One region of the Methylotenera sp. L2L1 genome, then DNA from elsewhere that is predicted to be linked to it. Evidence: predicted binding sites of a transcription regulator. Region 1 holds the regulator's gene; each other region holds the start of a gene.
What was found. The regulator sigma-54, encoded in region 1, starts transcription at its own class of promoters, with help from an activator protein. The targets are predictions, from matches to a motif close to TGGCACNNTTCCTGCT.

Region 1 (10,294 bases):
GCTGTTTGGAAATCGGTTCCATTTTGGCGGCCTAACCACGGCGACTTCATCACGTACTTGTTCAATCAAATCTAGCGCGGTGAGCTTACCATTAGGGTCAAACTCGCCATGTAGGCGCATATCGAACAGTGAAAATTCGATTTGACGAACAGTTTGCATACCCGCTTGGAAGTTTTTAGCGGCCACCATTTTATCGAACAACTCACGCGGCAATTGCACACTAGTTTCCACATGCGCTGTCATATGGCGCAAGACATCCCATTCCCAGCAGAAGTTTTCCATAAACTGACTTGGCAACTCTACAGCATCCCACTCCACGCCTTTAATACCAGACACGCCGTATTCATCCACTTGCGTCAGCATATGGTGCAAGCCATGACCAAACTCATGGAACATGGTGATGACGTCATCGTGCGTGAACAATGCAGGCTTGTCACCAACAGGTGCTGAGAAGTTACAAGTTAGATAGGCAACAGGTAGCTCGACACCATTTTCTTTCTGGCGACGGCTGATGCATTCATCCATCCATGCACCACCGCGTTTATGGTTACGTGCATAAAGGTCTAAGTAGAAATAAGCAACCGGCTGATTAGCACGGTCTGTAATTTCATAAAAACTTGCATCTGCATGCCATACAGGGGCATCCACTTTACGTACTTGTACGCCAAAAATGATTTCGGTGACTTTAAACAAACCAGCCAGCACTTTATTTTCTGGGAAATACTGTTTTACCTCTTGATCTGAAAACGCATATTTTTCAACACGTAACTTCTCACTCACATAGGCCACATCCCAAGCTTGCATGTCGACAATGCCGAGCTTGCTGGCGTAAGCTGTCAGCTCTTGCATATCTTTTTGTGCATAAGGCCTGGCGCGCTTTGCCAACGTATTTAAAAATTCAGTCACTTGTTTAGGGCTATCGGCCATCTTGGTAGCAAGCGATAGTTCGGCATAGTTGCTAAAGCCAAGCGTTTGCGCTTCTTCTCGTTTGAGCTTGAGAATGTCGCTAATTAAGGTCGTGTTATCCCATTCTGGCTTGCTTAACTCGGAAGCGCGTGTGGCATAAGCTCGGTACATGGTTTCGCGTAACGCGCGATTATCTGCGTACTGCAACACTGGCATATAAGATGGGAAGTGCAAACTAAATTGGTAGCCCTCTTTCCCATCCGCCGTTGCTGCCTCTTTGGCAGCTTCGATTGCATCTTCTGGCAGGCCAGCTAAATCAGCGACATTTTCAACGACATGTTTAAAGTCATTGGTGTTGTCCATGATATTTTCTTCAAACTTACTACCCAGCTTAGACAAGGCTTCACTGATTTCTTTAAAGCGTGCTTTTTGCTCGGCAGGTAACTCCGCCCCACCTAATTTAAAATCTCGCACTTCATTATTCACAATTTTTTGCTGTGTAGGTGAGAGGTTGGCAAACTCAGCACTGGCTTGAATAGATTTAAACTTTGCGTACAAACGCTCATCTTGCGATACGTCACTATAAAAATCGGTGAGTTTTGCCAAATTGTCGTTATACGCTTCACGTAGTTCCGGGCTGTTGACCACTGCATTCATATGGCCAACTTGGCTCCATGAACGACCTAGTTTTTCACTATGATCTTCTAGCTTAACCGCAAAATTATGCCATGTTGGGGCTTCTGGGCTGGTTGCAAGTTGCTCGACTAACGCACGCCCTTCGGCAATCAGACTATCTACGGCAGGGCCGACATGCTCAGGCTTGATTTCATTAAATTTAGGTAATCCTGCAAAATGTAATAATGGGTTTGACACAAACAATCCTTAGCACAGCGTTAATTTAGTACAGCATTAATTGATAAGACGTAGACTCAATGGGTAACGATAGGTTTCGCCATTACTAGTAGAGATGGCGGCAACCACGCATAAAACAAGATTGAACAGCCAAATAATTCCCAACAGCAAAAAGCCAACCAGTATGGCAACCAAAATGCCCGCCACAAACTGTGCTAGCAGGATAGTGATTTGGAAATTTAACGCTTCTTTAGCTTGTGCTGATAGATATTCGTTGTCGTTCTTTTTTAGCAGCCAAACAATCAAAGAGGGAATGAACGTAAACAAAATACCACTCAGATGGGTAACCGTTGCGATGTTCTTATCATCATTACTTGGTACTAATATCACGTTACTCATTTAAATGCCCTCTCGTTAATGAGTCTGATTAAATTTGGTGAGGATGAGTTCAATTTTTTCTATGTCAGTTAAGCTCAACACTTTGCGTGCTTGCGTTTTTAACTCAGCAAGCTGACTATGCAGCACCTGCTGCTTAACACTCAGGATATGTGATGGGTGCATAGATAACTGTTGCAAGCCCATCCCTAAAAGCAACCTAGTAAACCTTGCGTCACCTGCCATTTCGCCGCACACGGATACTGGTTTTCCTAGTTTTGCACCCGCTTTTATCGTCATTGAAATCAACTTCAATATGGATGGGTGTAAAGGATTATATAAATGCGCAACGGCATCATCTGTCCGATCTATCGCCAAGGTGTATTGAATTAAATCATTAGTACCAATCGATAAAAAGTCTAACTCATTGGCAAACGCTTCTGCATTAATGGCAGCAGCAGGAATCTCTATCATGCCGCCTAGCGCAATATTTTCATCGAAAGGAATACTCTCTTTGCGTAAGCTTTGTTTCGCGCGCTCAAGCAATAGCTTAGTTTGTCGCAATTCTGAAAGCGTACAAAGCATAGGAATCAAAATCTTAATATTGCCAAAATGTGAGGCACGCAACAAAGCTCTCAATTGTGTATGAAAGATTTGCGGCTCAGATAAGCATAAACGAATTGCACGTAAACCTAAGGCTGGGTTTGCGCAGTTCACAACCGTGTCAGAATTAGCCTGCTTATCTGCACCCAGATCTAATGTACGAATGGTGACCGGTGCACCTTTCATCGCCTCAGCCACTGCCTTATATGCAACAAACTGCTCCTCTTCATCGGGCGTATCGTGCCGATTCATGAAAAGAAACTCTGTTCGATACAAGCCAATGCCAGTAGCACCCGCAAGCTTTACTGCGGCCACATCTTCTGGTACTTCAATATTCGCCAGCAAATCAATACTAGCGCCGTCGATAGTGACCGCCTTCGTACTCTTGATGCGCTTAAGCTTTTGTTGCTCTAATTCCCACTGATCTTGACGTAATTTGTACTCAGCCAAAATCTCTTTTGACGGACTGACAATGACAATGCCCAAGTGGCCATCAACAATAATCAGCTCACCATCATTGATTAAATCATGCGCACGCTGCAGCGCAACAATGGATGGGATATTAAGACTACGCGCCAAAATAGCAGTGTGCGAAGTAACGCCACCAACATCAGTGACAAATGCAGCAAACTGATGCTGTTTAAACTGGATAGCATCCGCTGGTGAAATGTCATGTGCGACTAAAATCAGCTTTCGTTCCTGATTCACGGCACTCAACTGTTGCTCAGAACTTAGCTGGCTCGGATGCCCCAACAGCGCTTTAATAATACGCTCAACGACTTGTACAACGTCCTGTTTACGCTCACGAAAATACACATCTTCAATTTGCTCAAACTGCTCGACAATATCATCCATTTGCAGTTTGATAGCCCACTCGGCATTGCACTGCTCGTTTCGAATAATATCCTTAGGTATTTCTGTTAAAGACTTATCTTCTAACATCATTAAATGCGTACCCACAAACGCACTTAACTCTGCAGGTGCATTTTTACGCAAGCTATGATTGATTTGCTCTAACTCGGCCTTAACACTGGCAATTGCTTCGCTAAACCGATCAATTTCGGTTTCAATTAAATGTTTGGGTAGCTGATAATGGACAACCTCTAACAGCGCATTAGAAACAAGATGCGCCTGTCCAATGGCAATGCCGCTAGAAACAGCGACGCCATGGATGCTAAAGCTAGGTATAGTCAAACTACTCATTCATCCTCACCGAAACGGCTATTAATCAGCGCCACCAGCGCATCGATTGCGTTAGACTCATCGGCTCCACTCGCCTCCAATGTCACAATAGAACCCTGTGCGGCAGCTAGCATCATCACGCCCATAATGCTTTTGGCATTTACGCGACGACCATTGCGTGTAATCCATACTTCACTTGCAAACTTACCAGCTGCTTGCGTCAGTTTGGTTGATGCACGTGCATGCAAACCTAGTTTATTAATGATTTCCAGCTCTTTACTAATCATGCTATTGGGCCTAGTTGTTGTTCTAATTGGTTATTTTTGTAATTGTGATTAATTGGAAGAATCTTGTTCATACCGTTTACATTCTTGGCTAGTAAACTGCACCACACCTTCACGACCACCACTGATGGCCTTTTCTACGACGATACTTAGTGGCTCATGCCGATAGGTCATCGCCCTAACCAGCATAGGTAAGCTGACCCCTGCGACGCCAGCGACCACATCTTGCTGTAAAAGCTTAACAACGATATTACATGGTGTTGCACCATACATGTCCGACAGCACCAGCACACCATCGCCACTGTTTAGCTGCGCTACCATACCGAGCGCTTTGGGCAAGACAATATTGGGGTCATCTTTTCCATCGACCGCTAATGATGCAATTTGTGCAGGCGTACCACCTAACACATGGCTTGCACACGAGATTAAGCTCTCACCTAATGTGCCATGCGTTACAATCAAAATACCTATCATTGTTTAAAATCAATCCTATTTATTTTAATGCTCGAGTTTTATTTTAATTCCCGATGTCGTGTTAGTACTTTCTGTTTATCTTGAAAGTATTGGCTTAACTGCTCTACCAAATACACAGAACGATGTTGCCCCCCAGTGCAGCCAATTGCCACCGTCAGGTAACTACGGTTATCCGACACAAAGCATGGTAACCATTTCTCAACATAATTTCTAATATCATGCATCATCTCGTTCACGGTTGCATGATCTTTTAAAAAGTCCTGTACCTTTTCATCACGCCCGGTCAGGTCACGTAGCGCAGGGTCGTAATGCGGATTAGGTAAGCAGCGCACATCGAACACAAAATCTGCATCTAATGGAATGCCATGCTTAAAACCAAACGAGGTAAACAACAACGTTAATCCTGTATGCTCTATCGACACGACCTCTTTCACCCAGCCACGCAGTGTATTAGCACTTAAATAGCTAGTATCAATCACATGTCCAAGACTACCCAAGCCGCCCAGTAAATCACGTTCAAGCGCAATACTCTCAGCCAAAGTAATAGAAGCCTTACTGAGCGGATGTTTACGTCTTGTTTCGCTAAATCGTTTGACCAAAGTTTCAACATTTGACTCCAAGAACAACACCTGCACATCAATGCTCTTTGATTTAAGTTGGTCAATATGTACCGGCAGGGTTTCAATGGCAATACTACGGCTATCAATACTAATGGCAATGCGCTTATGGTCAGCATCTAAATGATCGGCAATCGTGGCCAACATGGTAGCCGGTAAGTTGTCGATACAGTAATAGCCGCTATCTTCAAGCGCACGTAATGCAATGCTCTTTCCTGATCCAGAAAGACCGGTGACAATAATCAGTTGTTTCATGGATTCGATGAGCCCTAGTAGAAAAGTTACTTGTGTTGCTTCATTGCGCGCTGCTGACGTTGCATCAACTGCTTTGTCGCATTCACGCCACGCAACAGCAACATATGGTTACGCACGGCAACCTCGACCAACACAGCAATATTTCGCCCGGCAGCAATCGGAATATGTACCTTGGTCACTTTTAATCCAAGCACTTCTTCATGCTGCGTTTTAATACTTAGTCGGTCTAACATCTGCAAAGTTTGCAGATCCGCCTTCTCTAACTGAATAATTAAATCCAGCGGCTTAGTAGGTTTAACCGCGTTATCACCAAATAAGGCGCGTATATTTAAAATACCCAAACCGCGGACTTCTAAAAAGTCTTCTAATAACGGGGGACAGCGCCCCTCTATGCGTTCAGGCGATATCCTGAAAAAATCTACAATATCATCGGCAATCAGTCGGTGTCCGCGTGAAATCAGCTCTAACGCAAGCTCACTCTTACCGATAGCGGCTTCGCCTTTAAGTAACACGCCAAAACCCTGTACTTCCATAAACACGCCATGCACACTAATAGTCTCAGCCATCGCCTGCGCCAAGAAGTGACTCAGGATATCCATAAGCTCTGGGCTGCGTAAGGTAGAGGTAAATAATGGAACGTTGTGCTGATCGGCCGCAGCCAACAGTATATCAAGCACTTTCTCACCGTTCGCAACAATAACGGCTGCTAAATCGGTAGAAAATAGATTATTGATTGCACGCTCTGCGTCAGCAGTGGGCAAATTGGTAATATAGTCCATCTCAGCACAGCCTAACACCTGCACTCGATTCGGATGTACAAAGTTAAGATGGCCTATCAGTGCCAAGGATGGTTTAGTAACTGTTTCGCTAGTGAGAGTATTTGACCCGCCGTTGAGTCCTGCAACCCAACTTAATTTGAGTTTACGGCGGGTTTGTTTGAATAGCTCAGCGACGTTGAATTGAGCCATATTTAAGGTAACAAAAAGAATTAAATACTAAAAAACTCAGTCAATGTTTTGATGCTTAACTGCACCATTCGCTTTGTGATGATTTGTATTTTTCTCTTTATGTTTCACCACTTGACGGTCCAGCTTGTCGGTCAACATATCGATTGCACTATACATATTTTCATCTTGGCATTCTGCGTGTAAATCATTACCAGGCACATGCAGTGTAGCTTCAACCTTTTGAGCCAGCTTTTCGACACTCATGGTCACCTTGACATCGATCACATGATCAAAGTGATTACTGATTTTAGTTAATTTGCTAGTGACATAGTCACGTAAAGCGGGCGTAATTTCTAAATGATGACCTGTTAATTGTAAATTCATGACTTGCTCCTTTTGAAAATATTCCGCAAATATTAATTGTCAGAGATTCGTGATTAAGACTTACAGAACAATTTCAGTTTACAACTTTTCATTGGGTCTGTGGCAAGGAATTCAACAATTTTTTACGTAGATTTAAACAATTCAGTTATAACGATTTTCTTAAGCTCGCAGGTGCTATATTCATTGACTCACGATACTTAGCAATTGTGCGTCGTGCGACCACAATGCCCTGCTTTGCCAGCAAATCTGTAATCTGATTATCGGAGTAAGGCTTCTTGGGGTTTTCTTGGTCAACCAACTGCTTAATCAATGCGCGAATAGCCGTTGCCGAACAAGTACCGCCGCTATCTGTCGCAACAGAACTACCGAAAAAGTACTTAAGCTCAAAAATACCACGAGGTGTCAGCATATATTTATTAGTCGTCACACGTGAAATGGTCGACTCGTGCAAATCAAGCTCGTCGGCAATCTCCCTTAACACCAGCGGACGCATAGCGACTTCACCGTACTCCAAGAAATTGCGCTGCCTATCCACAATCGCTTGTGACACTCGCAGAATGGTAGAAAACCGTTGCTGGATATTTTTAATCATCCACTTGGCTTCCTGCATCTGGCTTTGCAAATACTGGCTAGAACTATCACGATTACGCTTTAAGATGCCAGCATACAGCTGGTTGATTTTCAATTTAGGAATCACGCTGTCATTCAAACTGGCGATCCAGATACCTTTTACTTTTTTGACAATCACTTCATGCTGTATGTAGTGTTCTGAGCCTATATGACTAAACGCACTGCCAGGACGCGGGTTTAAACTGGTGATTAATTGCTGCACCTGCTTTAAGGTTGCTTCATCACAGCCCAACTCTTTACGCAGTTTTACAAAATCACGCGAGGCCAACACCGGTAGATAATGCTTTGCCACTAAATTAGCTAAGGCTAAATGTGGCGTAAATTTTGGCAGCACTTCTAACTGCAAAAGTAAACACTCACTTAGGTTGCGCGCACCGACACCTGCAGGGTCTAAATGCTGCACATGGCGCAATGCAGTTTGCAGCTCCATCGCATCAATTTCCAGCTCTTCTGGCATCAGTTCAGCGATTTCTTCTAATGACTGCTCCAAATATCCATCATCATTGATGCTATCAACCAACATTAATGCAAGCGACTGGTCACGCTCCGACAGCGGCATTAGCTTTAATTGAGAGAGCAAATGCTCACGCAAACTCGTCTGCAAGGTTTCTTGTGGTTTAAAATCGCTGTCATCGTCCGCCGGCATGGTGTTTTCATCCCAACGGCTACCATTTGAAAACTCATCGAACTCATCACCGAACTCGGCCGAGAAAGTATCCGCGTACTCTGAGTTTGACACTTCAAACTCAGAAGGCTCGACCGGCTCAGCAGGGCTTGATACAGTAGAATCCAAGCCAGAAAACTCATGGCCTGAATCTAAATAATCAGCATCAAAACCATCCACTTCAGGCTTATCTACATCCGTCACAACCTCAGCGCTTTGCGCACTCAAATCTGCGCCATCAGCCACTGACTCAACTTCATTGCCGTACTCATCTTCAGTGTCATCGCCCCGCTCCAGCAAAGGATTGGTTTGCATCAACACATCAATTTCTTGATTTAACTCCAATGTTGAAAGCTGCAACAGACGAATCGCCTGCTGCAACTGTGGCGTCAGTGATAGATTCTGTGAAAACTTAAGCTGTAAACCTTGCTTCATAGGCGGAAATCTTTACCTAAATACACTTCTCTTACACTTTCATTCGCAACGATTTCACTTGGAACACCTGAGGCGAACACATGCCCTTGATTCACAATATAAGCGCGATCGCAAATACCTAGTGTTTCACGCACATTATGATCAGTAATCAACACACCGATATTGCGAGAACTTAAGAAGCGGATAATTTGCTGAATATCAATCACAGCAATGGGATCAATACCGGCAAATGGTTCATCTAACAAAATAAAGCTAGGATCAGATGCCAAACAGCGAGCAATCTCTACACGACGGCGCTCACCGCCAGACAAGCTCACCGCGGCACTGTCACGTATATGCGTAATATGCAATTCTTCTAGCAGAGACTCCAAACGCTCAGACATTTCTTCTTCTGAGATATCCTGTAACTGCAAAATTGCTAAAATATTTTCGGTGACCGTTAACTTGCGAAAGATTGAAGCTTCCTGCGGCAAGTAGGACAAGCCCATTCTGGCGCGCATGTGAATCGGCATACGGCTCAAATCTGCACCATCTAGTGCAATTCTACCTGCATCCAAGGCGACCAACCCAACAATCATATAAAAACTGGTTGTTTTACCGGCACCATTAGGCCCTAACAAGCCGACCACTTCACCACTTTTAATCGTTAAAGAAATGTCTTGCACCACAGTACGTGCACTATAAGATTTACGTAAATTTTCTACAATCAGTTCGCTCATCATTGCCCACTTATCATGCAGTTATTATTTTGAAAATTATTGAGCATTGCTAGTATTTTTACTGACTTCCGCTGCACTTTTGCTAACTTCCAAAGTGCGGCTGAATCTTGCATCTTTAGCACTAGGAATCGAGCCGTTACCGCTAGAAGCATCTGGCTTCGCTTTAGTGGATGGAACTTCAGGTTTAATCTCGACTGGCGCTTTTTTATTTTTAGGTTGAATCACAGCACGTACACGCCCCGTACCAGAAGTCGCATTCTGTGAACCTCCGCCAATTACCTCAGCATACTCAGCATTGGCATCGTACATAATATAATCACCATGCACGACGTCTTCGCCACGCTTCACCCACGCTTTTGTATACAACTGCACTTTATCCATGCGTCCGTCATATTCAATCCGCTGCGCACTGCCTTGAATGTACTCATTTTTACCCTCAAGTTTTTGTCTAAACGTCGTCGGGTTACCTAAGGAAGTGCTATGCTGAAAGCCCTCTTTATCTTCACGCACAATCAATTTATCTGCATGAATCTCCAGCGTACCCTGCGTGAGAATCACATTGCCCGCATATGTACTAATTTGCTTTGCATCATCCACTTTCATTGTATCGGCTTCTAGATCAATCGGTTTGTCGCGGTCCGCTGCCTCTGCCCATACCCGGCCATTCAGGCTTAACAATAAAACCCCACATAACAATAGATTCGATAATGTATTTACTTTAATCATGAAAAACTGCCTATTCATAGCGTCTCCGAATGCGCGCATTGTTATCTGGTTTATCTCGTTGAGCATCGGCAGTTGGCTTAGCTGCCTTTACTTGCTGATTGTTCTTTTGATTTGATGTCTTGTGACTTGATGTCATGGATTTTTTTGCTTTTGCGGCAGGACGCTCATAATGTGCACGCACTTTATGCAACAACGTCACTGTTTGCTGCTTTTTCTCATAAATCAGCCCCGTTGCGTAAAT
Region 2 (10,294 bases), 1.0 Mb from region 1:
GGATGCCATGCGCGATAATGAAAAAAAGACGGATGTTAACGTCCAAAGCTATTTAGAGATTTCTAAGGCTGCCCATACCTTAGTAGAAAAGCAGTATGAAATCTTTAATACAGATTTAATGCCAGCGTTAGCGAGTCAAGGTGTGCATCTCGTCTCCCATGGTGACCGTACACTAGAGCAAAAGCGCTGGGTGGCTAGATACTTTGAGACTAGCGTCCGTCCTTTATTAGTACCGGTCGCACTTGATCCCTCTCATCCTTTTCCGCAGGTTGCTAATAAGTCACTCAACTTTATTGTGTCATTAGGCGGCACTGATGCGTTTGGCCGCAATAATAATATTGCGATTGTGAAAGTGCCAAGAGCACTGCCTAGATTAATTAAGCTGCCAAAAAACCTCAGTGGCAAGCAACAAAAGTTTGTCTCTTTGTCTAGTATCATCCGCGCGCATTTGGCTAGCTTATTTACTGGCCGTGAAGTGCTGTGCTTCTCGCAGTTTAGGGTTACCCGACACTCTGACTTGGCAGTAGATGAAGAAGACGTTAAAAACTTGCGTACTGCACTCAGAAAAGGCTTGGTGCAAAGGCACTTTGGCGAAGCAGTGAGGTTAGAGGTGTCGCATGGATGTGATGAACGGCTGGCCAAGTTACTACTACAGCAGTTTGATTTACCTAAGCAGTCGCTTTATCGCGTTAACGGTTTGGTGAACTTAGCGCGGCTAATGCAATTGGCGGACTTGGCAGAAGGCGACCATCTTAAATTTAAGCCTTATGAGCCGCAAATAAGCCAGCAGCTAGTACCAAATCAGTCATTTTTCTCCCAGCTTAAACAGCAAGATATTCTCATTCACCAGCCCTATGAGAGTTTTGAATCGGTAATTGACTTCTTGCGTGAGGCGGTGCATGACCCTGATGTGCTTTCCATCCAGCAAACCATCTACCGTACCGGTTCTGATCCGCGCATGCTAAAGTTGTTACAAGAAGCGGTGCGTCGTGGTAAAGAAGTGATGGCTGTTGTTGAACTGAAAGCTAGGTTTGATGAAGAGGCCAACATTAACTGGGCAGAAGACTTGGAGTCAGTCGGCGCACAAGTGGTATATGGCATTGTGGGTCTGAAAACGCATGCAAAAATGTTGCTGGTCATGCGCCGTGAGACAGGTGGCCTTAAATATTATGGGCATGTTTCTACTGGTAACTATAACCCGCGTACCGCGCGTTTATATACGGATGTCAGCATGCTGACATCCGATGCGCAGATTACCCGTGATATGGAGCATTTATTTAGACATATTGCCAGTCAAGTAAAACTACCCCGTATGCAGAAGCTACTGGTTGCGCCTTTTAATTTACACAAACAGATGCTTGCTAAAATTAGGGGCGCAGAGCTATGCGCCAAAGCTGGAAACCCAGCCTCGATTATTTTAAAGATGAATGCATTAACCGATGAGGCGCTAGTGAAAGCATTGGTAAAAGCAGGGCGTGCTGGAGTACAAATTGACCTGATTCTGCGCGGCGCTTGTATTTTACCGATTGATGCACCTGGACTGGATGGGCGGATTCGTGTGCGTTCGGTGATTGGCCGCTTGCTTGAACATTCCCGCGTGTTTTATTTCAAAATTGCCGATGTTGAGCATATGTGGCTATCCAGCGCCGACTGGATGAATCGTAACATGATGCGCCGTGTTGAAATTGCATGGCCAATTACTGATGCAAAAAATCGCGCACGTATTTTGCAGGAATGCTGCCAAATGTATTTGGACGATAATCATGATGCGTGGATATTAAATGCAGATGGTAGTTATCAGCCTATTGCGGCACAAGTACACAATCGTGCTAAGCCTAACGAACCTGTTCGTATTTTTAGGGCGCAACAACAACTATTGCAGAAATATACAGATTAACTAAACTGATTAAATTAAATCATGGCTAACTTAATCATTTGGCGGCATGCCGAAGCTGAAGTGCACAGTGAAACAGGTGACGATAGTGACCGTGCATTAACCAAACGCGGCAATAAAGATGCTACTAAGATTGCAAAGTGGCTACATAAGCATGCGCCTGACAATATTGAGATACTGTGTAGTCCAGCACGCCGCTGTTTACAAACCGCTCAGGCCCTACATAATTTGAATCAAGTGGAAATCAAAGTCGCTGACTTTCTCAGTGTGGATAGTAACGTTGCACGTATTGTTAAAGAAATTTCAAATACCAATGACACCAAAACTATCCTAATTGTTGGGCATCAGCCTAACTTAGGCTTGTTAATCAGCCAGCTTTTAGGGTTGCATGAAAGAGCGTGTGTGGTGAAAAAAGGCGCTGTTTGGTGGTTAAAGCAACGTAAAGCAGGACGTTCTGCGCTTTATTATATTGAAGCAGTCAAGCAACCTAGTTTGTAAATTGAGTGCTTTCTCCGTCTTGATTAGTCTGCATGCTGGTAGCGTGATGTTTCCTAGTGACGCTTTACTTGTACACGCTGATTAAACTGTGTTAACTTAGTGCTGTAGGCATATTTTGATACTCGTATTTGATGATCTTAATAGCTGTCCTATTAATACCATTTGAGTGAGCTAAAAGATACCAAGCGTCTTTCTAACTAAATTTTATGGATGTTTAAAAATTTTAATGATAAGGAGTACTTACCATGGTTTTTGTTAAACGTTTTTTCAGTGCCTTTCTAGCGGCTTCAATTTTATTTACAGGGTCTATTCAAACAGTACAAGCAGCCATGATCAGCTCAGCGCAAGTGGCTGAGCAAGCATTCTCAGCCGCTGCTGACCAAGATCGTGCGCGTATTATCAGCGCATTGTCGCGTGAAGATGTGCAGGTTGCGTTAGTTGCGCGTGGTATTGACCCTGTGCAAGCACGTGATCGCGTAGCATCTTTGACCGATGAAGAAGCAAGCACAATGGCATCGCAAATTGAAAACTCACCAGCTGGCGGTATCATTGGTGCAATTGTATTAATATTCTTCGTACTATTGCTTACAGATATTCTTGGTTTTACTAAGGTATACCCATTTACACGTTCAGTTCGTTAATCACAAGCTAATTTACTTAGCTAGGGTTATACAATTGGTTGCCAGCATGGTTCGTAAAGGTCTCATGCTGGCTTTCTTTTTGTTATTGAATGCCTGTGCTGCAACAGGTGTTCGTGAGACCGTACAAAATAAAGAGCTCCCTAGGCAGTATGAGCTGACAGAAACACCATTTTTCCCTCAAGATTTATATCATTGTGGCCCTGCCGCATTAGCAACAGCACTCAATGCAATTGATATCCGAGTGACACCAGACCAACTGGTGCCAGAAGTTTATATTCCAGCTCGTCAAGGTAGCTTGCAAATTGAAATGTTGGCCGCAGCACGTAGGCATGGTGCATTGTCGATAAAAATTACGCCTAAACTAGATGCGGTATTAAAAGAAGTGGCTGCAGGCAATGTTGTGCTGGTCATGCAGAATTTAGGGTTGTCTTGGGCGCCATCATGGCACTATGCAGTAGTGGTTGGCTACAATCTTGACCAAGAGCTCATTTGGTTGCGTTCGGGGACTTTTGAGCGGTTTGAAATGACTTTGAGCACTTTTCAGCGGACTTGGGCGCGTAGTGAGTATTGGGCTTTTATTGCATTAAAACCAGGTACTTTACCTGCGGGTGATGAACCAGATGCAGTAGCTAAGGCGATAGTAGCGTTTGAAAAAAATTCAAATAAGACCGATGCTTACTTGTCATATAGTGCGGCAGTTAAACGCTGGCCTAATCATTTAGTATTGCTGATGGGGCTGGGTAATAGCGCTTATACATTAGGGAATTACTCACAGGCAGCCAGCGCGTTTCGCGATGCAATAATTGCACACCCTAACTCAGCCGCTGCTTACAATAATTTAGCCAATATACTGTTGATTCAAGGGGATACCCGTGCAGCAAAAGTGGCCGCAGAGCAGGCTCTGCAATTAGCTGATACTGATCAAGCCATGCGGGTGCAGGTTGTAAAAACGCTTGATGAAATCAACGGCCACCTTGTCAAGAAACCTTAGTAGTTAAATTTACATGACCTGATATCAAGTTGACGTCAGGATAATATCAAGCTGTATGTTTGATGTTAAGTACGACAATGCTTGCCTAGCGAGAGTGACGCGGGTTGAGCCTCATCTTTTATCGCACAATGGTAGTAGGTTCATACCGGCTACCATTCGCGCGAAATATACCAAACTATTTGAATCTATTTCTTTTTAGGTCTGCCAGTTTTAATCGCAGGCACTTTGCTCATCGCGGCTTTCAATGCTGCATCTGTCATAGCACTTAATTGCATGATGCCGGCACGTAGTAACTCGCTCTTTTTAGCGGGTTGTCCCAGTTTAGTCAGACGTTCTTTTAATACAGAAAATTGTGCATATTCTGTTTTTGGCATCGTGAAACTGTCACGTTCCATTTTTAGTTTTGGTGTTTTCTCTTTAATCACTTTTGTTTTTTCAACTTTTTTAGTGACAGCAGTAGGTGCTTTTGCAATTGCCTTGGCTGGCGTGGCTTTTGCTACAACAGGTTTTGTCGGTGTTGGTTTGCTTGGTGCAGGTTTTACCGCTACTTTGCTAGCAGGCTTTGCTGCTGTGGCTTTAGGCGCTACTGGTTGGCTAGGGGTTGTACTTGTGGCTTCAGATTTTTCTGGGCTTGATTTTAATGCTTCAGCTTGTGTGGCATTGATTTTTGACATGGTTTTGCTCCAAATAAACGGTATAAATAGTTTATACCGTTTATTTTTGAATGCAAATGAATTTTTTGTGACAGATTTATAAAACGCTGGTCAGCTCAAATTGCCAGTTTATTTTCTGCCAAGCTAGGGTTTCTTCGTCCAGCAGATAGTAGGATTGAGGATATTTGGCTGACCATGCTTTAGGTAATGTGAGTTTAAAGCCATTATTGTTTATTGCTAACTGTATACCGCGGAGGTTGGGCATTTGTCTGGCATGGCATAAAATGACTGCTAGCCGCATACAAATTAGTTGCATGACAAATACGCGATCAGAGAAATCAGCTTCCAATCGTTTCAATTTCCCACGATGACCTAAAATAATTAAGCTTAAACAGTGTAGTTCACTTTGTGAGAAGCCAACAGGTTCGGTGTGCTCTAAGATGTAAGCACCATGCAGGTGAGCATCTACTGGAGAGATAATGCCGCCGATTTCATGTAGCAGTGCAGCCCAGCGTAGTTTACGCGCGTGCTTAAAACGTTCGCCATCTGCAAAGGTAATGTTTTCACCAATTTTTTCAAACAGCTTTTCAGCTACTTCAGCAACTGTATTGGCATGCGTTTCATCTACATCAAATTTACGCGCTAGACGTTGTATTGATGCGTTTCTTAAGTCCAGCATATCGCTTTCACGTGCTAGCATGTCGTAGAGTAGGCCGTGACGTAAGGCGCCTTTTGCAACATTTAATGTATCAATATTTAAAAACTCAAATACGGCAATCAAAATGGATAAGCCGCCACCAATGACGGGTTTACGATCTTCTTTTAAACCATTCAGGCGCAGTTTGTCTGCATAGCGTGCTTTTAGTAGCTCTTCACGCAGCCAATATAAACTTTCTTTGCTTACTGAATCTGCAGGTTTGCCATATTGCACTAACACGTCGGCAACTGCGCCAACTGTGCCTGATGCGCCATACGCAATATCCCAATGATTATTGTTGAAATTTTCACCTAGGGTTTCAAAAATAGACTCAGCAGAGATTTGTGCGCGTGTGAATGCTTTTTCTGTAAACTCACCACTGGCAAAATGCTTAAGTGACCATGCAACAGAGCCTACGTGTAGTGACGCCGTGTGTGTTGATTCAAAGCCATGACCAAGGATGAACTCGGTTGAGCGTCCGCCAATATCAATGACTAATCTTTTTTCATCTGATTGAGGTAAAAAGCGGCTTACGCCCTGATAAATAAGGCGTGCTTCTTCAACCCCAGAAATGACCTCTACTTCAAAACCTAGCGCCTTTTTAGCGAGCTTCAAGAAATAGTCGCGGTTATTAGCCTCTCGTAATGTTTGCGTTGCAACGGCGCGCACATGAGAGGTATCAAAGCCTTGCAAGCGCTCACCAAATCTTGACAAGCAACGAATGCCACGCTCAATCGCCTCAGTGGTCAAATTGCGGTCTTCATCTAAATCGCCACCCTGACGCACAGCTTCTTTAATATATTCTACACGTTCAATATGGCCACTATCTAGCCTGCCAATTTCAAGCCTAAAGCTATTAGAGCCTAAGTCGATGGCAGCGAGTAGCGCCTTATCTGCAGGTGCGTTATTCGATTGATTATTCATAAATGGTGAAAATTTTTTGTGCGAGGTTTATGTAAAACAATAATACTGTTTATTATGTGATTATAGTTTGAAACTTTGATGACACTTTTTAAATTTTAGAATAATTGATGAAGTCATTAGGCATATTGCTTGAAAAACTGTGAGCAACCCCCACATAGCTACTATTGTTTTTCATTCTTAATATTAGGAGCTTAATTTATGTCCACAGCGACAGCGCAACAAGAAACTCATCCAAAAGAATCAATGGCTTTCCAAGCTGAGGTCAAACAACTTCTACAGTTAATGATTCATTCTTTATATAGTAATAAAGAGATTGTATTGCGTGAGTTGATTTCAAATGCATCAGATGCGGCAGATAAATTACGTTTTGAAGCGTTAGCGAACGGCGCACTTTATGAAAATGACAGTGAGTTGAAAATCAGACTCGCTTTTGATAAAGAAGCACGTACCTTAACCATTGCCGATAACGGCATTGGCATGAGCCGTGACGAAGTGATTGCAAACATCGGTACCATTGCTAAATCAGGCACTAAAGAGTTTTTTAATGCGTTAACTGGCGACCAAGCCAAAGACGCTAATTTAATCGGCCAGTTTGGCGTGGGTTTCTACTCAGCGTTTATTATTGCAGACAAAGTAACACTGACTACGCGTCGCGCGGGTGCAACCGAGGCTGTTCGTTGGGAGTCTGCTGGCGAAGGTGACTTTACCATCGAAGCCGCAGATAAAACCAGCCGTGGTACTGAAATTACCTTGCATTTGCGTGAAGGCGAAGACGAGTTCTTAAGCGACTGGAAACTGAAAACCATTATCCGCAAATATTCAGATCACATTACTTTGCCTATCGTGATGAAAAAGTCAGAATGGAAAGATGGCGCTGAAGTGGCGACGGATGAGGATGAGACTGTCAATAAAGCATCAGCATTATGGGCGCGTAGCAAAAATGACATTACAGAAGAAGAGTACCAAGAGTTTTATAAACATGTATCGCATGATTTTGAGAACCCATTAGCCTATACGCACAGCCGTGTAGAAGGTAAGCAAGAGTATATTTCTCTGCTTTATGTGCCAAGCAAAGCACCGTTTGATTTGTATGATCGTGACCGTCGTCATGGTATTAAGCTTTATGTTAAGCGCGTGTTTATCATGGAAGACGCTGAAAAACTGATGCCACAATACCTGCGTTTTGTACGTGGCGTGATTGATACATCAGATTTGCCGCTCAACGTTTCTCGTGAAATCTTACAATCTAGCCGCGATGTGGATGCAATTAAAGCCGGGTCTGTTAAGAAGGTTCTTGGCTTGTTAGAAGATATGGCTGAAAACAAGCCAGAAGACTACACGAAGTTCTACAATGAATTTGGTCGAGTGTTAAAAGAAGGCCCGGGTGAAGATTTTGCAAATAAAGACAAAATCGCTGGTCTATTACGTTTTGCCTCAACCAAAGCTGATAATGATGTTCAGGAAGTGTCATTTAAAGATTACATCGCCCGCATGCAGCCAGAGCAAGATGTGATTTACTACATTACTGCCGACAGCTTTGCTGCCGCACAACATAGTCCACATTTGGAGATTTTCCGCAAAAAAGGCATAGAGGTGTTGCTGATGAGCGATCGTGTGGATGAGTGGTTACTTGGTAGTTTGACTGAGTTTGACGGTAAAAAACTGCAATCAATTGCTAAGGGTGATTTAGATTTAGGCAAACTTGAATCTGAAACTGAGAAAGAGATTCAAAAGAAAATCGAAGAGGAATCAAAAAGCTTGGTTGAGAAAATTAAGCAAACATTGGGTAGCCAAGTGAAAGATGTGCGCGTAACCCATCGCTTAACAGACTCTCCTGCATGCTTGGTGAGTGATGCACAAGATTTGTCTGGAAACTTAGCGCGTATCTTAAAAGCGGCGGGTCAAAATGCACCTGAAAGTAAGCCGATTTTAGAAATCAATCCTAGCCATAAGTTGGTAAAGCGTCTTGAAACCGAGTCTGTAGACACGGTATTTGCAGATTTAACCCATGTGCTGTTTGATCAGGCGCTATTAGCAGAAGGTGGTACATTGGAAGACCCTGCGAATTTTGTAAAACGTATGAATAGCTTGATTAGTTAAGTTGTTGTTATAAAAAATAAAAACCGTCAAATATAAGTTTGGCGGTTTTTTTATATGCGTTAAAAGAGATGGTTACAATGTAACTTTCAAAGAACCGTCATAAAGCTGGCTCAATTTTTGCTAAAATAACAATACCATTCAATAATTTAAGATCATCTCACATGAAAACGCCAGCTGAAACTAAAGCCACACCTAAGAAAACAGCCAAAGCTAAGTCGGGTGCAACACCCAAACTTGCGCCGATTCATCAGGCTTTACAGAATCATTTGATATTCTCTAGCTTCAAGACTAGCGACGCTGCAACGCCTAGAGACTGGTACGAGGCTGCAAGTTACACCATACGTGATCACGTGGTTGAGCGTTGGGTGAAAACATCAGAGTCTTATTATCGAGATGATCCAAAGCGGGTTTATTATTTATCACTAGAATTTTTAATCGGGCGCATGTTAAGTAATGCCGCACTAAATTTGGGCATTAATGATGAACTTAAACAAGGTATGGCAAGCTTAGGTCATGATTTAGAAAATACGGTAGAGTTAGAAACCGATGCTGCACTGGGTAATGGTGGTCTAGGCCGCTTAGCAGCGTGCTTCTTAGATTCAATGGCCACCATGGATATTCCTGCGGCGGGGTATGGTATTCGCTATGAATATGGCATGTTCAGACAATCAATTGAAAATGGTCGTCAGGTAGAAAATCCAGATAACTGGCTACGCTATGGAAATATTTGGGAATTTCAACGTCCTGAGGCGACATACAATATTAAATTCCATGGGCATGTTGTTAAGTACCCTAATGATAGTGGCGAGGAAGTACAGCGCTGGGTAGATGCTGAGCATGTGATTGCAATGGCATACGATGTGCCAGTGCCTGGTTATGGCACTGAAACGGTGAACAACCTGCGTTTGTGGTCAGCAAAAGCAGCGCGTGAATTCGATTTAAACCACTTTAATGATGGTAATTACGAAAAAGCAGTTGAAGAGCGTAATGCAACAGAAAATATCTCAAAAGTACTTTACCCTAACGATACCTCTGTTCTAGGTAAAGAGTTACGACTCAAACAGCAATACTTCTTTGTATCAGCTTCTATTCAAGACATTTTGCGTCGTTTCTTAAGTACGCACGAGATGAAAACGCAAGATGACTGGAAAATATTGCCGGAGAAAATTGCGATACAGTTAAATGATACACACCCATCAGTCGGTGTGGCAGAAATGATGTATCAGTTAGTGGATGTACACCAGCTACCATGGGCTTTTGCATGGGAGTTAGTCGTAAAGATTTTTGCATATACTAACCATACTTTAATGCCAGAAGCATTAGAAACTTGGACAGTCGACTTATTCGGCCGATTATTACCGCGACATTTGGAAATCATTTATCAAATTAATCATGAGTTCTTGCACATGGTAAATCATCATTTTCCAGGTGATGCTGAGCTGTTGAAACGTGTATCGATTATTGATGAAGATCACGGCCGTCGCGTGCGGATGGCACATTTGGCGGTTGTGGGTAGCCATACTGTTAATGGCGTGGCAGCGCTACACAGTGAGCTACTCAAAAGCACTTTGTTTGCTGATTTTGACCGTATCTTTCCCGGAAAGATGACTAATGTCACTAATGGTATTACGCCGCGCCGCTGGTTAAATCAAGCAAACCCAGATTTAACTAGTTTGATTGAAAAAGCGATAGGCCCAGCCTTTAAAAAAGACTTATCACAAATCAAGAAAATTACGCCATTAGCTGATGATGTAGATTTTAGAAAAGCCTTTGCACAGGTGAAACTTGCAAACAAAAAACGTCTAGCTGCAAAAATCGAAGCTAAAACGGGTGTTAAGTTAAATGTAAACAGCTTGTTTGATGTGCAAATCAAGCGTATTCATGAATACAAGCGCC
Region 3 (10,294 bases), 550 kb from region 1:
GAATTTCCGCACCCATGGCCTGAAGACCCTTGATGTGTAAATCCACAGGACGTGAACCGATAGCACAGCCACCAGGTAAAGAAACACGGGCGTGCCCAAAGCGCGCTAACAAAGGGCCCAACACCAGAATAGACGCGCGCATGGTTTTAACCATCTCATACGGCGCCTCTTTAGTGTGGATAACACTTGCGTCTAAAGACACCTTATCTGCGATACGCTCAGCCTTTACACCCATTTGCTCTAACAGCTTGATGGTTGAACCTACATCTTTTAATGCAGGCACACTGGATAGATGTAACGGTGTTTCAGCAAGTAGTGATGCACACAATATCGGCAATGCCGCATTTTTAGCACCAGAAACGACAACCTCACCATGAAGGCGATTACCGCCTGTAATCAGCAGTTTGTCCAATTATTTAGTCGCATTCAATAATGTTTGAAGCTCACCACTTTCATACATGGCACGCATAATGTCTGAACCACCTACAAATTCACCGTTAATATATAACTGTGGAATCGTTGGCCAGTTTGCATAAGTTTTAATACCCTCACGGATATTTTGATCTGCTAACACATCAATCGCCACGTACTCTACGTTACAGGCATTGAGAATTTGCGTTGCCAAGTTTGAAAAACCACATTGTGGAAACTTTGGGCTACCTTTCATATACAGCACTACTGGGTTACCTGTTACCTGACTTCTGATTAATTCCTGCGTATCCATTATTTATCCTAATTACAAAACTTAATTACAAAAACTTTTTACTGGTACTTGATTAGACACACTTTAGCCTTAGTTGTTAGCTTGCAACGTTAACCACGCGTCTGGGGTTAACGTTTGCATGGATAAAGCATGAATCTCAGCTCTCATCCTGTCGCCTAAGGCTGAGTACACCAACTGATGCTGCTTAACCATAGTCTTACCAACAAATTCAGGGCTAACGATGACCGCCTCAAAATGCGTACCGTCATCACCTAATACTTTTATATAATCACACGCTAAATTTTGCGTGATGTATGTTTCCAACTGCTGGGCACTTAACACGTGTTACTCACCTTTAATAATTCAACTAGCTAAATTGTTTAACTTAGCATTATGACCTAAGTGCATTATGACCTAAGTTTATAGCCTGATTTTAACATTTTTAATGTGATCAGTGCTAACACAAGGAAGGACGCCGCCACGATGAGCAAACTGAGGACCGGAGATACATCACCCTTACCAAAGAAGCCATACCTAAACCCGTCTATCATGTAGAAAAATGGATTCAGATGCGATACTTTTTGCCAAAATGGCGGTAATGAATGAATTGAATAAAAAACACCGGACAAGAATGACAGCGGCATAATAATAAAATTCTGGAAGGCGGCCATCTGGTCAAATCTATCTGCCCATATCCCCGCAATAATGCCAAAAGTACCGAGCAACGCACTACCGAGCAAACCAAATGCAATAATCATCCATGGATTAGCCACCGTTAAATCAACAAACCACATGGCCACAAGATAAATACACAAACCCACGACTAATCCGCGAATAATTGCAGCAATTAGGAACGCCATAAAAAACTGCAAATGTGTCAGGGGGGTTAGTAAAACAAATACGATATTGCCCATGACTTTCGATTGAATCAGGCTAGATGAACTATTCGCAAATGCATTTTGCAGCACAGACATCATAATCAAGCCAGGAATGAGAAACTCAGTATAGGCAACGCCTTCATACACCTGCACGTGCTTATCTAACACGTGAGAAAAAATCAATAAATACAACAGCGCGGTAATCACTGGGGCCGCCACTGTTTGAAAAGAAACGCGCCAAAATCGTAGCAATTCTTTTTTCAGCAAAGTCCAAGGGCCAATCCAGCTTGATCGACTATTGAGTGAAGTATTTATTTTCAAATCACTCATGATGCATGACTCACTGATTGATGATTAACGGTCTCGTTGCCGACTAGCGATAAAAACACATCTTCCAGATCTGCTTCATTTAACTGCATATCAATCACCTTAATACCGCTAGCGCGTAAAGATGAAAGTACCAACTCTATCTGACTCATATCGGTTAAAGCAAAGGTATAAATACCGTTTTCAACATGGCGCACCAAACGCTCCACATCTTGCGGCAAGCTCACATTACCTAATGTCAGTCGCAAATGTTTACCTGAGAATTTATTAAGCAAATTAGCCGTACTATCTAATGCGACTATCTTACCTTGCTTCATCATACCGACACGACTGCACAACGTTTCGGCCTCTTCTAAATAATGAGTGGTTAAGATAATGGTGTGACCATCCCGGTTTAGCTTTTTGATAAACTCCCAAAGCATCTGGCGCAATTCAACATCCACACCTGCGGTAGGTTCATCCAGCACAATCACAGGCGGTTTATGGGCAAGCGCCTGTGCGATAAGCGCACGACGCTTCATGCCACCAGATAGCTTGCGCATATTAGTATGCGCCTTATCTGCTAAACCCAGCCCTTCTAATATCTCATCTACCCACAGATCATTTTCACGCCCAAGGCCAAAATAGCCAGCTTGAAAACGTAACATTTCTCGAACATTAAAAAAAGGATCAAATACCAACTCTTGAGGCACCACGCCCAATAACTGACGCGCCTGCTGGTATTGCTGCTGCACATCAAAACCCATCACTGAGATGCTACCGGCGCTGGGTGCAATAAGACCTGCAAGAATATTAATCAAGGTAGATTTACCTGCACCATTAGGCCCAAGCAGGGCAAAGAACTCACCCTGCTCGATGGTAAGATCAACACCATTTAAGGCATGTAGCGCACCAAAGTTTTTATGTACGCCATGGATATGAATTGCGGGATGATTCAAGAAATGACTTTCGATTAACAATTAAAACTTATCAGCACTCAACTACAAAAAGCCTTAACTTTCAAAAAATCATTCTAAATATGCGCCACTATTTAGAATGCACTATCTAAAATAGTGGGCGGTCATTTGAAAATGCCGGCCTACAAAAAAACCTATATTTCCAAAGAAAAACTACCGACCCCGAAATGGTCTTGGATCAAAGAGTTAAACACTCAATGGAATAAAGTCAGCAACCCCATAAAGGGTAGCCAAACTACCAAGACCTTCAGGTAAGCTTTTAAATGTGATTTTATGATTAGAAGTAGCAGCTCTGCGTTGCCACTCCATAATCAAACTAATAGCGGACGTATCTGTATTGGTAACCGCTGAGAAGTCAATCTGAAGTGCATCATTCATCGGCAAAACAGCACTCTCAACAAGCACTGCATTGGCGTTATCCACCAATATCTCACCAGAGACTAGCCATTTGTTTTCTTGTGAATCGAAACTAATCATACGCCAGATGCTTTGTTCTTATCCGCAAGTTTTTTATTCAAGCTATCAATACCGTTCTGGCGAATTTCGCTACTAAACTGGCTACGATAATTCGTTACCAAACTCACGCTCTCAATCACAATATCATACACTTTCCAGCCATTCTCGGCTTTCACTAGGCTGTAATCAACAGATATCGGCTGACCACCAGGTTGTAAAATCTGTGTTTTAACGCTCACATTTTTAGCACCGGCTTCAGCACGCAAAGGCTTGTACTCAATCACTTGATCTTTATATTTACCTAATGCAGAAGCATACGTACGCAACAGCAAAGTACGGAACTCTTTCTGAAAAGCGGCTTGCTGCTCTGGTGTGGCTGCTCTCCAGTTTTTGCCAAGCACCATACGGCAAACGCGATCAAAGTCGAAATTGGGTAAGATCTTTTCTTCAGCCAGCGCAAAAATCTTTTGCTGATTGCCAGCTTGAATGTCTTTATCACTTTTGATTGTGCTAAGCACATCCTCAGCCGTGCGCTTCACTAACTCATCTGCAGTAAGCTCTGCCTGAGCCAAGCTAGCATTAACAAACATAGAGGTAATGAAAGCAACATTCATTACTAATTTCAAAAACATTTTCATTGGAGCCCTTTTATATTTTCGTCAAAATGACCAATTAATTAACATCAAGACTATTACTAACCGTGATTAAAACGGTGCATCACCCAATTCGGTTGACTTAGCCGCTGCTGATTCTCCAGATGCAGCATTTGCTGTACCTTTATCAGCCTCGGTTTCAGAAGCTTTGTTATACAAGAACTGACTAATCATTTTTTCTAACACAATCGCATCTTGCGTCTGTGTGATTTTATCGCCATTCTTCAGCACATCATCTTCACCACCAGCTTCCAAGCCAACATACTGCTCACCCAGCAAGCCTGCTGTATAAATATTGGCAAATGTGTCTTTTGGGAACGCATAACGCTTATCTATTTTAATGGTCACAATTGCCTCGTAAGTCTTAGCATCAAAGCCAATATCAGCAACACGTCCAACAACTACGCCAGCACTCTTCACAGGCGCATTTGGCTTCAAACCGCCTATATTCTCGAAGGCAGCACTCACATTATAAGTCTCGCCTATTTTACTTGAAGTTAAATTACCGACCTTCATGGCAAGACCAAGCAATGCTGCCATGCCTAGCGCCACAAAAATACCTACCCATAAATCTATTTTTGTTCTATCCACTTCACTACCCTCTCAACTTTGTTTTTATGGGCTAAACAACCAGCATAAAAGATGTTAATACAAAATCTAAACCCAATACGGTCAGCGATGAAATCACTACTGTTCTGGTGGTGGCATGACTAACACCCTCAGCGGTTGGCGGCGCATCAAAGCCTTCAAACAAGGCAATCATCGTACATGCAACACCAAACACAACACTCTTAATCACACCATTAATAATATCTGCGCGAACATCTACATTAGCTTGCATCTGCGACCAGAAAGCACCATCGTCAACACCAATCAAAGGCACTGCAACTAAATAACCGCCCAACACTCCGACCATTGAAAACAAAGAAGCAAGTATCGGCATAGTGATTACACCGGCCCAAAACCTTGGTGCAACCACGCGTGCAATTGGATTAACCGCCATCATCTCCATGGCTGATAACTGCTCAGTCGTTTTCATCAAGCCAATTTCAGCGGTAATCGCGGTACCTGCACGGCCAGCAAATAACAAGGCAGTCACCACAGGCCCCAGCTCTCTCACTAACGCTAGCGCCACCAACACGCCAATCGCCTCTGATGAACCATATTTCTGTAACGTGTTATAGCCTTGCAAGGCTAACACCATGCCCACAAAGAACGCAGACACAATAATAATCAACAATGACATCACGCCGGTAAAGTAAATTTCACGCAATGTAAGATGAAAACGCTTAAAACTTTCACCTGAATAAATAATGGCCAACATAAACAGCCGCGCACCCGCACCTAAACGCCAGATGCGCGCAACCATTCGGCTGCCAATACCACTTAAAAGCCGAGAAATTTTATTAATTATTATATTAATCATTAAACTAAATCCATTGAACTGCTATTGTGAGCAAAATGCTCAACCCAACAACTGAGCGCGATAATCAGGCGCGGCATAATGGAAAGGCACCGGGCCATCTTTTTCACCATGCACAAACTGGTGAACAAATGGCAGGGTAGACTGCATTAAATCTTCAGGAGTACCCTCTGCTGTAACTTCCCCATTGGCAACAAAGTAGACGTAATCAGCAATCAAGAAAGTTTCTTTTACATCGTGCGAAACAATAATGGACGTTGCGCCTAGGGCATCATTCAGACTGCGAATTAAGCCACAGATCACGCCCATCGAGATGGGGTCTAGGCCAGCGAACGGCTCATCGTACATGATGATATTTGGATCTAATGCGACGGCTCTTGCTAATGCCACGCGACGTGCCATACCTCCAGACAACTCGGTTGGCATAAACTTGTGCGCGCCGCGCAAACCTACTGCATTAAGCTTGAGCAACACCAAGTCTCGAATCATAGACTCAGGCAAATCTGTTAACTCACGCATTGGAAATGCGACATTATCAAATACGCTTAGATCGGTAAATAAAGCACCGTGCTGAAACAACATGCCCATTGTACGACGTAATTGATAAATGTCATCACGACTTTGCTCATGCACCACATGCCCATCAACGCGCACTTCGCCTTTAGTCGGCTTAATTTGCCCACCAATCAAACGTAACAATGTGGTCTTGCCGCTACCGCTACCACCCATAATGGCCACGACTTTTCTCTTAGGAAAAACCATGTTAATGCCTTTATGCAATAAGCGACCGTTGTACCCAAAGGAAAGATTATCAATTTCTACAATATTTGATGTCATTTAAAGCACAATTTTTCAGTTAGTTTTCTTGCTTTTACTCAAGTTGCCATTTTAGAACAATTAGGATTCTACGCAAGCTTAAATGTCATATAGCAACATGGTCAAAGCAAAAGCAACGGCTAATGCCAATAAAAAAGCCCGCCATGCAGCGGGCTTTTGAAACAAAGAAGACTTAGAAACTCATACACACAGTGTATGGATCACCCTCAGCTATAGCGGTCGTTGCCACTGGAGTTGCTGTACCAGTAACAATAGCTCGCAAAGAACCTGTTGCGGTATTGCCATCGTCCATATTAATGTCTATCTGCTTAACCAAACGACCCGCGATATTCTCTGAACACACCACATACAACCCTGTCATACCTGTGATTGTAGTAAATCCAGTCCCCATACTCTGCACACCGATCCGACCGTTGTCTGAGTTTCTAGGTAAATAATTAGCATCTCCTGTAGCCGTAGGACCTGTTGCTAAACCGGCCAAACGTACATGCTGCCAAAACAAAGCAGACTCATCAGTTAATGTAGTTGAGTTCCATACACCGTCAATACGCGCATTACCTACCGTACCACCTGTCGTTGCCAAAGTTGCTCCAGTGCCCACATGTGCTACAACACCAGCATCATCGCCTGGCAATGCTCTAAATTTATCTTGATAACCATAAATAAATATTTGTGCGTTTTTAAAATCACTCGCAATACTTTTTGCTTTAGCACTATTAATCAGCTCTTGCCCTTTAAGTACGCCTCCAAGCAATAGGCCAATAATTACTAGCACGATTGCCAACTCAATTAGCGTAAAGCCTGCCTGTGTTCTTTTCATTTAGTTCCCCGAACTGTGCACAAATTTAATGTGCCATTTTAAACATGTAAATTAAAACACTCAAAGTGTTAGTTTCTAGCAAGCAAATAACATACCAGCTATCATTGATCACATCTACTAGCAATTTGCTTGTATTCTACAAGATATACCATCTATTACGCACGAATTATTGTCAAAGATTGAACACTTATGTTCAAATTCTAACAGTATGTTCATTTAATTAATTTGTGAGCTGTCTCAATTATGCGATCTCTTTATCAGTTTTACCAGCTAGCACTTAACAATCATGACCGCCTAATGGCACTCATGATGCTGTCATTACATGCGCTTTTAATCTGGGGGGGTAGCGGTCATTTGCAAACTGCACTACTGCTATGCCATTACGGTTTCTTTTTGTTATGGCAGCCAGTCATGCGCCAAAGCGATAAGTTATCTTGGAAAATGGTGGGTATCGTACTCGTCGGCGCCTACTTCACCACTTTTCTTACTAACTGGTGGGTCACCGCATTTTGGATTGCAGGACTATTTTCATTGATTGGTGGGCGCGTACTATCGAGTGAGGCCTCACATTCAAAAGTCCCAAACATCCTTGCTGCTTCGTATCTACTTGCCATTCTTCTACTTTGGGTTGTGCCCAAACTACTTGACGCAAATAACGACTTACTTGCTGCAGAGCTACTCCTTATTTATGTATTGCCAATACTTCCACTCACCATTTTATTTTTATCTGCTAAAAAGAATAGCCCAGCATACACGCCCAATATTGACTTCTTTTACACCTTACTCATATTCTTACTGACAATAATTGTCATATTAAGTAGCTTTACGATTGGCATCGTCTGGCAAATTCATTATGTAAAACTGCTTATTTTTACTGTTTTTGGCCTAGCAATCACATTGGTTGCGATTAGTTGGCTATGGAATCCTAGCGCAACATTCTCAGGCTTAGAGCTGCTCATGTCACGCTACCTACTAAGCATAGGCTTGCCATTTGAGCAGTGGATTAGAAAAATTGCAGCATTTGCTGAAAACGAAACTTCTGCTGAGGGATTTTTACAAGCATCAATGCGTGAGTTAGCCGCCTTAAACTGGGTAAGCGGCGTGTCTTGGCACTCTAACGACACCCACCAAGAGATTGGCGAAACCACGCACTTCATCTCCACTTTTAGCTTTCAACAGCTGCATTTAACGCTTTATTCACGCTGGCAATTTACACCTGCCATGTATCTGCACGTGCAACTTCTCACGCAAATCCTAGGTGAGTTTTATGAGGCGAAACGCCGTGAAGAAACCATCAGCCAAAACGCTTACATGCAAAGCTTATATGAAACAGGCTCTAGACTGACGCATGATATCAAGAACATTTTACAGTCGTTAGGCACACTTTCTGCCGCTGCAGAACAGAGCAATCACGCAGAAGATGACGCTAGGCTAGTAGACCTGATCAAGAAGCAACTTCCAAGGCTAAGCCAGCGCCTTTCAAGCACGCTCAACAAGCTTGAGGAACCTGGTATAGAGAAAAAGAACCAAGCCAAAGTTAGCCACTGGTGGAAAAACTTTAAGCAACTTAACGCACACTACCAAGTTCAATTTGAAGCACCTACACACTTACCAAAGACAGACATCGACCCTGATGTATTGGATAGCGTCGTAGATAATTTAATACAAAATGCGCTGGAGAAAGCTAGGCTTGAAGTTGGTATTAACATCAATGTCTGCCTAATGCCATCCAGTCACTTTTGCATAGAAGTCACCGATACTGGCTCAGCTATTCCTAATGAAGTTGCAGAGAAACTATTTAAATCACATGTCAGCTCAAAAAGTGGTTTGGGGGTTGGTTTATATCATGCCGCCCAGCAAGCTGAGAATGCCGGCTACCTATTAAGCCTGACAGATAACGCTAATGGTGAGGTGAGGTTTAGACTTGAAAAAGTAAGTGAATAAACATCCGTTTTACTTAACTATAGCTATCCCATCAAACAATACGATGCTGTGTCTCATCGCACAAATTGTCATACCGACGAGACCGTGAGCCAGTGTTTGGCTACCCCAATTTGCTACCCACAAAGGGCATCACCACCAATCTTAAGTAGCTAAAGCGACAAGATTGGTGCGATAAGCCAGCAAACTGGCAAGCAACGTGTAAAAGGTTTTCACCATGGGACATGCCAGCTGTGACGTATGAATAATGCGCTTTCGCGTTTTCACTTAGGGCTTTAGCCCTTTAGTGGAGCGGCAATGCCAAATGCTGGCTCAGCTGGTTATTCACACACGAAAGCACGGAATGACTAGGTGGGAGTAGAATTATTTAGTGGAATAGCTATACATAAGCTTAAGTTAAAAAATAAAGCATTGTGATTGATCACAATGCTTTATAAAATTAACCAACATCTATGTATTAAATCAACACGTGTTACATATACATGGAACCTGAGTTATAACGTACCGTATGAATGTAATCCACTCAAGAACATATTCACGCCCAAGAATGCGAAGGTCGTAATAATCAAACCAATCAATGACCACCAAGCTAATAACGGGCCGCGCAAGCCTTTAACCATACGCAAATGTAGCCATGCCGCGTAATTTAACCAAACAATCAACGCCCAGGTTTCTTTAGGGTCCCAGCTCCAATAACCACCCCAAGCCTCAGCCGCCCACATTGCACCTAAAATGGTTGCAATCGTAAAAAAGGCAAACCCAATAGCAATCGCTTTGTACATTAAATCATCTAACACTTCCAAACTAGGCAAACGCGAAGTTAACACGCCTTTACTAGCAAGCAAGTAAGCTAGCGCCACCATTGCCGCTAAAGAGAATGATCCGTACCCCACAAAATTTGCTGGTACATGAATTTTCATCCAGTAACTTTGCAGCGCTGGTACCAGCGGCTGAATATTGTGCGCCTCACGATCAAAGGTATACCACAAGATAAAACCAACCGCGGCGTTGATGACTAGTAACACAAAACCACCCAACTGCTTGGTATTTAGCTTCTGTTCATAGTGCAGATACAACAAAGCGGTAATGAGGCAGAACAACACAAAAACCTCATACAGATTGCTTACTGGAATATGCCCAACATCTACACCAATGAGATAAGACTCATACCAGCGCACCATCAGGCCAACAAAACCGAACAGCACTGCCACCCATGTTAAAGCGGAAGCCACATTCGCACTAAAAGCACTGCGCTTATATAGAGCAAACCAATACGTCACCATTGCAAGCACAAATAAAA

Region 2: the regulator sigma-54 is predicted to act here: its motif matches at 8,505-8,520, upstream of FG24_RS08030 (glycogen/starch/alpha-glucan phosphorylase).
Region 3: the regulator sigma-54 is predicted to act here: its motif matches at 7,135-7,150, upstream of FG24_RS05590 (prepilin-type N-terminal cleavage/methylation domain-containing protein).

What each region holds. Positions count from the first base shown of each region.
Region 1 covers NZ_JQMG01000001.1:647,237-657,530, forward strand. Annotated here, with positions in the region: gene FG24_RS03095 (M3 family metallopeptidase) at 1-1,779, opposite strand, end outside; gene FG24_RS03100 (DUF4870 domain-containing protein) at 1,816-2,157, opposite strand; gene ptsP (phosphoenolpyruvate--protein phosphotransferase) at 2,173-3,939, opposite strand; gene FG24_RS03110 (HPr family phosphocarrier protein) at 3,936-4,205, opposite strand; gene FG24_RS03115 (PTS sugar transporter subunit IIA) at 4,254-4,676, opposite strand; gene rapZ (RNase adapter RapZ) at 4,715-5,548, opposite strand; gene hprK (HPr(Ser) kinase/phosphatase) at 5,575-6,516, opposite strand; gene hpf (ribosome hibernation-promoting factor, HPF/YfiA family) at 6,553-6,879, opposite strand; gene FG24_RS03135 (RNA polymerase factor sigma-54) at 7,025-8,608, opposite strand; gene lptB (LPS export ABC transporter ATP-binding protein) at 8,605-9,327, opposite strand; gene lptA (lipopolysaccharide transport periplasmic protein LptA) at 9,364-10,053, opposite strand; gene lptC (LPS export ABC transporter periplasmic protein LptC) at 10,064-10,294, opposite strand, start outside.
Region 2 covers NZ_JQMG01000001.1:1,670,940-1,681,233, forward strand. Annotated here, with positions in the region: gene ppk1 (polyphosphate kinase 1) at 1-1,897, shown strand, start outside; gene FG24_RS08000 (SixA phosphatase family protein) at 1,919-2,392, shown strand; gene FG24_RS08005 (PA2779 family protein) at 2,638-3,033, shown strand; gene FG24_RS08010 (PA2778 family cysteine peptidase) at 3,080-4,024, shown strand; gene FG24_RS08015 (hypothetical protein) at 4,210-4,698, opposite strand; gene FG24_RS08020 (Ppx/GppA phosphatase family protein) at 4,775-6,298, opposite strand; gene htpG (molecular chaperone HtpG) at 6,497-8,398, shown strand; gene FG24_RS08030 (glycogen/starch/alpha-glucan phosphorylase) at 8,560-10,294, shown strand, end outside.
Region 3 covers NZ_JQMG01000001.1:1,197,700-1,207,993, reverse strand. Annotated here, with positions in the region: gene murA (UDP-N-acetylglucosamine 1-carboxyvinyltransferase) at 1-412, opposite strand, end outside; gene grxD (Grx4 family monothiol glutaredoxin) at 413-724, opposite strand; gene FG24_RS05630 (BolA family protein) at 794-1,045, opposite strand; gene FG24_RS05625 (ABC transporter permease) at 1,111-1,911, opposite strand; gene FG24_RS05620 (ABC transporter ATP-binding protein) at 1,908-2,846, opposite strand; gene FG24_RS05615 (STAS domain-containing protein) at 3,051-3,341, opposite strand; gene FG24_RS05610 (MlaC/ttg2D family ABC transporter substrate-binding protein) at 3,338-3,958, opposite strand; gene mlaD (outer membrane lipid asymmetry maintenance protein MlaD) at 4,025-4,564, opposite strand; gene mlaE (lipid asymmetry maintenance ABC transporter permease subunit MlaE) at 4,596-5,399, opposite strand; gene FG24_RS05595 (ABC transporter ATP-binding protein) at 5,439-6,233, opposite strand; gene FG24_RS05590 (prepilin-type N-terminal cleavage/methylation domain-containing protein) at 6,406-7,053, opposite strand; gene FG24_RS05585 (sensor histidine kinase) at 7,297-8,997, shown strand; gene ccsB (c-type cytochrome biogenesis protein CcsB) at 9,489-10,294, opposite strand, start outside.